2 regions of the uncultured Oceanicoccus sp. genome follow, and region 2 is predicted to be linked to the other one. Evidence: predicted binding sites of a transcription regulator. Region 2 holds the regulator's gene; the other holds the start of a gene.
The links. The regulator FliA, encoded in region 2, starts transcription of late flagellar genes. The targets are predictions, from matches to a motif close to TAAAGTTATNNNNNNNNCGGCCGATANCC.

Region 1: pomA (flagellar motor protein PomA) is a predicted target of FliA. The motif match lies at 1,737-1,765, and genes of this name have one in related genera.

Annotation. Positions count from the first base shown of each region.
Region 1 is NZ_CAXAHB010000011.1:21,035-24,455, reverse strand. It holds gene dxs (1-deoxy-D-xylulose-5-phosphate synthase) at 1-325, opposite strand, end outside; gene ispA ((2E,6E)-farnesyl diphosphate synthase) at 439-1,359, opposite strand; gene AACP44_RS02385 (exodeoxyribonuclease VII small subunit) at 1,362-1,616, opposite strand; gene pomA (flagellar motor protein PomA) at 1,925-2,686, shown strand; gene AACP44_RS02375 (flagellar motor protein MotB) at 2,722-3,421, shown strand, end outside.
Region 2 is NZ_CAXAHB010000014.1:9,333-12,753, reverse strand. It holds gene AACP44_RS02800 (chemotaxis protein CheA) at 1-398, opposite strand, end outside; gene cheY (chemotaxis response regulator CheY) at 528-914, opposite strand; gene AACP44_RS02790 (RNA polymerase sigma factor FliA) at 1,129-1,875, opposite strand; gene AACP44_RS02785 (MinD/ParA family protein) at 1,881-2,708, opposite strand; gene flhF (flagellar biosynthesis protein FlhF) at 2,898-3,421, opposite strand, start outside.

The DNA of each region.
Region 1 (3,421 bases), on a different contig from region 2:
CCAGCCCATTTTGAGTGCGTATTTTATGCATTTGCTCGCGGCGGCCGGTCAGAATTTTATGCGGATAAGTCTGATGGCCGACATCCCAGATCAGGCGGTCTTCTGGGGTGTTATACAAATAGTGCAGGGCAATCGTTAATTCAACCACGCCTAAACCGGCACCAAAATGCCCGCCGCTTTGCCCCACGCAGTAGAGCAAAAATTCACGTAACTGATCAGCCAGCTCAGGCAGTAGGTCATCGTCCAATTGCCGAAGGTCAGCCGTTTGATTAATGCTGTCTAGCAGTGGAGTTTCAGGACGCAGGCGAGGAATTTCAGTGAACATAGGGTCTAAACATAGAGTCTAATTGTGATGCCTTGTTATTTTGCCTTGTGCAGAGCGCCGATTGTAACTCAAAAAGCCTCGTGAGGGGGAGTCAGTTGTGGACGAGTTGCGGGTTAATGCTGGCGAGAAATAATATAGCTGGATAATTCTCTTAAGCTGTCAGCACTGTCATCGAGCTCGGTTAGGGCATTGAGCGCCTGCTGATGCAGTTGTTGTGCCTTGTTTTTGGCGCCTTCTAGACCCAGCAAGGCGGGGTAAGTGGGTTTATTTAGCGCTTGATCGGCTCCTTGCGTTTTGCCCAAGGTGGCGGTATCACTTTCAATATCCAGAATATCGTCCTGTACTTGAAAGGCCAGCCCAATGGCCTCGGCATAGCGATCTATGGCTTGTAATTGCTGGGGGGAGGCGTTAGCCAGCGTTGCGCCCATAGCGGCTGCCGCTCTAATCAAGGCGCCGGTTTTTAAACGATGAATGGTCTCTAAATGATCCAAGTCGATGGTTTGATCAACAGCATTGAGGTCAATAAGCTGTCCGCCGACCATACCTTGCTGGCCCGCGGCGGCGGTGAGGATTTTTATCAAAGCCAATTGTGTTTTTGACGGGCAATCTTCCAGTTCAGTCAACAGTTCAATAGCGCGGGTTTGTAAAGCATCCCCGGCTAATATTGCCGTCGCCTCATCGAAAGCGTTATGGCAGGTAGGTTGGCCGCGGCGCAGGTCGTCGTCATCCATGGCGGGCAAATCGTCATGAATAAGGGAATAGGCATGGATCATTTCCACAGCGCAGGCCACTTTATCGGCATTGCTGTCGGAAGTTTCAGAGTTAATAGCGTTAGCGACGGCATAGACCAACATCGGTCTTATCCGTTTGCCGCCATTGATCAGGCTATATTCTATCGCTTGCTGCAAGCGAGCTAGGTAGTGACTGGTGTTATTGGCAGTATAGGGTGAGTCAAAGTTACCTACATAGCGGGTCAGGGCACTATCGGCACGCGATTTGGCCTGCTGTAAATAGGCTTTAAAAGACTCATTCATGGTTACTGGTCGTTCTCGTCGTCAAAGTCATCATCGAGATCGATGGTCTTGAGTTTACCGTTTTCTTCGACCAGCATTTGCACCTTTTGCTCGGCTTGAGAGAGCGCGGTTTGACACTCGCGGGTGAGTTTGATGCCCTGTTCAAAGGCTTTCAGTGACTCTTCGAGGGTTAAATCACCGTTTTCCATATCTTCGACCAGCTCCTCCAATTGATCCAGAGCTTCTTCAAAGTCAACGCTTTTTTTGTTTTTAGCCATATAAGGGCTCCTAAATGGAGTAATAAAAACGGAGGCCACGTTAACCGAGGGCTTGGTTTGGGTCAACCTCCGCGAGGTGGATTATAATCGACTGGTTTTTATAACGGCAGCTGCATACGCTAAAGTCTCGCATTGGCAGGCCGCTATGATTTTAGGTGTATAAATATTATTTGTGCTTTAGCGATGCTTTTGGGTGTACTCATCGAAGATTAGAGCTAGACTGTAAGTAGCGGAAAAGTAGAGGGTTTCTCAGTAATTTACCACTGAATCCCCTCGTTGAAACTAGATTAAAGAATGGGAGTTTGGCAGTGGATTTAGCAACCCTTATCGGTATGGTCGGCGCGATGATCATTATTGTCACGGCAATGATGCTCAGCGGTGGTGTGGGCATGTTTGTCGATTTGCCATCAGTGTTGATTGTTATCGCCGGCAGTATCTTGGTGGTGATGTCCAAATTTGGTCTCAGGCAGTTTTTAAACGCAGGCAAAGTCGCGGCCAAAGCCTTTATATTTAAAGTCGATGACCCGGCTAAAATGATCGACGAAGTTGTCGGGCTAGCAGATGAGGCGCGCAAGGGTGGTCTGCTGGTATTGGAAGACAAAAAATTCAGCAGTGATTTTTTACAAAGCGGTATCCAGTTATTAGTCGATGGCCACGAACCTGACGTGGTGAAAGCCTTGTTATTGAAAGATAAGGACAAGGCCGTTGAGCGTCATTCATTAGGGGCGGATATATTTGCTGCGTTGGGTAGCGTGGCTCCGGCGATGGGGATGATCGGTACTCTGGTTGGTCTGGTAGCGATGCTGTCGAATATGGATGATCCAAAATCTATCGGTCCTGCTATGGCGATAGCGCTATTAACCACACTCTACGGGGCGATGTTGGCCAATATGGTCGCCATTCCCATAGCGGATAAATTAAGTTTGCGTCGTAGCGAAGAGGATACGACCAAAAATTTAATTATTGATGCTCTGTTGGCTATTCAAAGCGGACAAAATCCGCGTGTGATTGACTCTATGTTAAGAAATTATTTGCCGGAGGGTCAACGCGCAAAAGCCGATGACAATTAAGCTGAATAATAACTTGGGCATACGGAACAATCTTCATGAGTGAGCAAAAGGCTAATTGCCGCAAATGCCCGCCGCCGGGTGCGCCCGTATGGATGGCTACCTTTGCGGATTTAATGTCGCTATTGATGTGCTTCTTCGTGCTGCTGTTGTCGTTTTCAGAAATAGATGCGATGAAGTTTAAGCGTCTTGCCGGTTCAATGTCTCAGGCTTTTGGTGTGCAAAATAAACTGAAGGTAATAGAGCCACCCAAAGGCACCAGCATTATTGCTCAGGAGTTTAGCCCGGGTCGTCCCGACCCTACGCCAATAAATGAAATTTATCAGCATACCGATGACTTGACCGAGTTGTCTTTGGAAGTTGATGCTTCGAAAGAATACGATCTCGAAGCCGGCATTGAGTGGCTGGAGGCCGGTGCGCCCAATAGTAAAAAAGAAGCAGAGTTGCTAGAACAAAAAATTGAAACAATGATTAAACAAACGCAGCAGGATGCTCGTGATTTAGCTCAGGCCTTGCAAGATCAAATCGCCAAGGGTGAAGTGGAAGTAGAAGCCCAAGCGCGCAAAATTATTATTAGGATTCGTGAGAAAGGGTCTTTTGTTTCCGGTTCTGCTGACTTGACCGGAGATTATTTGCCACTGCTGCAAGAGTTGCGCGATGTACTTGCCACTAAAGAAGGGGCAATTACCATCCAGGGTCATACCGATGATGTGCCGATTAATACCTTGCGCTTTCGTT
Region 2 (3,421 bases):
GATGCAGTTTTTTGATTCTTGAATCCGGTTGTAAGACTGGCTAAAAGCGCTGGATCAGCAGCGTCGGGTCTCTCCCCTCGCTGCAGTTGCTGAAACATTTTATTCAGTGCGTCCAAGGCTTTTAGCACCACATCAATTAACTCTGATGTAACGACGCAATGACCATGACGCAGATTATCAAAAAGGTTTTCGATGATATGACAGCAATCAACCAGTGTGTTTAGCTGTAAAAAACCGGCGCCACCTTTTACCGTATGAAATCCACGAAAAATGGCATTGAGAAGCGCTTTATCGTCCGGCTGTTGCTCCAGTTGAATTAACTGCTCAGACAATTGCTCGAGAATTTCCCCGCCTTCAATCAAAAAGTCCTGCAGTGTCTCTTCGTCTTCACCGAACACGTATCACTCCCCGGCTAAAAACACTGTGATGCAAGTTATGCAAATCAGACAGCTTACGGTAATTTTGTCCCAACATTGCGTTTAATACCTTGCATCATTCGCTTTGCATTGCACTAGCGGGGTGTAGCGCTAGCCATCAACACGCTCAAAAATTTTCTCGATCTTTTCTTTCAATACAGCCGCCGTAAATGGTTTGACTATATATCCGTTTATACCTGCCTGCGCCGCCGCTATAATCTGATCACGCTTGGCTTCAGCAGTTACCATTAAAACAGGCAAGTCTTTTAGGCGGTCGTCAGCACGGACGGCTTTGAGCAAATCAATACCGGACATGCCCGGCATATTCCAATCGGTGACTAAAAAATCGAAATTACCGTTTTGCAGCATCGGCAATGCGGTCTGGCCGTCATCAGCTTCGGCCGTATTGGTATAGCCCAAATCTCGCAATAGGTTTTTGATAATTCGCCTCATTGTTGAAAAATCATCAACAATAAGAATTTTTATATCTCTATCCAAAGCTATCTCCAGCGTAATTTTTGGCTTTAGTCTTTCAAATCAGCTATTTAGTTAGTCTAGACCCAGATGGTGTGGTATCCAGTGATTGGGCGATTTTATCGCCATTTTTATTGTGATTTTCATAACAAAATTAACTATTTATCACAGCAACTTAAAGTTTATCGACCGATAATCGAAAAACTGTATAGGCCGGTATCCGTAATTTAAGCTGAACCTAGGCGGATTGATCAGGGGATTGCTGCCAATCGACCATTTTACTGCGCAGGCGCAGCGCTGCCTGACTATGGATTTGGCTAACCCTAGACTCACTGACTCCCAAAACCAGACCAATTTCTTTTAAATTCAGCTCCTCATCGTAATACAGCGCCAATACAAGACGCTCTCGCTCTGGCAAACTGCCGATAGCCTTGGCTAAAGCCTGCCGCCTGGCTTCATGTTCAACGCCGCCCAGCGGGCTGATGCTGGCGCTGGATGGCTGCTGTTTAGGGTATTCATCATCGCCAACTATTTCGTCATAGCTGAATAATTTGCTCGACGCAGAGTCCTGTAACATTTGATAGTAATCATCAACCGGTACACCTAACTCGTCGGCCACCTCCTGATCACTGGCATCGCGACCAACACGGCTCTCTACCTTATAAAGAGCTTCGGTGATCCGGCGGGTATTTCTATGTACGGAACGGGGTGCCCAATCACCCCGGCGAACATCGTCAATCATTGCGCCACGGATACGAATACCGGCATAAGTGTCGAAACTGGCACCCTTGCTGATATCGTAATTGCGAGCAGCTTCCAGCAGGCCGATTAAGCCGGCCTGAATAAGATCTTCAACTTGAACGCTGGCTGGCATACGCGCCAACAGGTGATGGGCAATACGTTTCACCAATGGGCCATATTGCTCGACAACTTCATCCATGGAGGATTTTTCAACGGTGCTATACATAGCGAGCCTTTCATCCATAGACATTATTGCTGCCCGGATACACCCTGCACTAAACGCTCTACGAAAAATTCTAAATGCCCACGCGGTGTTGAGGGCAAGGGCCAAAGATCAACTTTTTCCGCCAATTGTTTATAGGCTAGCGCGGCCTTGCTACGAGGCACGAGTTCAACCACCGGACGTTGGCGTTGAACTGCCTTGCGCACTGATTCATCAAAAGGAATATTGCCCTCATACTGCAAAGTCACTTCGAGAAAACGGTCAGTCACTTGGACAAGTTTATTATAGAGATTACGACCTTCCTGAGTTGAACGGGTCATATTGGCGATAACCCGAAAACGGTCAACGCCATAGTCTTTATTGAGCAATTTGATCAGCGCATAGGCATCGGTGATAGATGAGGGTTCATCGCAAACCACTACTAATACTTCCTGCGAGGCGTGAACAAAACTAATCACAGAATCAGAAATTCCGGCCGCCGTATCAATGACTAACACATCAATTTGTTCGGTGATTTCACTAAAGGCATGAATTAGCCCGGCGTGCTCCATGGAGCCCAGCATGGTCATACGCTGAATACCTGAGGAAGCGGGAATAATACGAATGCCGCCAGGACCGGTCAGCATAATATCGGTTAGAGAACATTCGCCGGAGAGCACATCTTCCAGGTTACGCTCCGGGCGTAAACCTAGCAACACATCGATATTGGCCAAACCTAAATCGGCATCCAGCAAAGCCACTCGGCGCCCCATGGCTGCCAGACAAACGGACAAATTAATCGAGACATTGGATTTACCAACGCCGCCTTTGCCGCCGGTAACAGCAATTACTTGTACGGAATGAGCACTACTCATCACCTGAACTTGCTCCTAATCATATTGTTTGGCTACTGCCTTATACAGCCACGCCATATCATCGTGCTATTGTACACCAAGCCCAGCCTATCTATACAAAAGTCTGACCCAATAACCTGATTTTTAAAGTTTTTTTGGACTGACCTATTGGTAGAGCGGGCAATGGAACAATGCCTGAGCGCCCGAGAGCTAGCAGGTCGCCATAACAGGTTGAGCTTTGGCCTGACTTTTCGATAGAGTCGACATTTCTTCGGCCATAGCCTCATTATCGGTGGTCATATACTTGGCTAATTCAATCGCGGCGCACACCAAGGCGGTAGAGTTACCGACGGCAATATCTTTGGGAATATCCTGACCATCAGTGCTATAAGCCACTGGGATTGAATGATCAATCGCCAAGCTTAACGACTCGCCCAAACTGGCGGTTTCATCCAATTTGGTCAACACACAACAGTTTAGGTTGTCGGTTTTATAGGTATGATAGGCTGCCTTGATCACTTCAACCTGACTAGTGGTTGGAATCACCAATACGGTTTTTAACCGCTGACCAATGTTATTCAAGCTGGCTAGCTGCGGCTTTAAGCGCTGGTCATGGCGATTAAGACCGGCGGTATCGATCAACACCAGAGCTTTATCACGTAGCGCATGTAATACCCGCTCAAGACTGTTATTTTTATCAACAATTTTAACCGGCACATTTAAAATCCGACCGA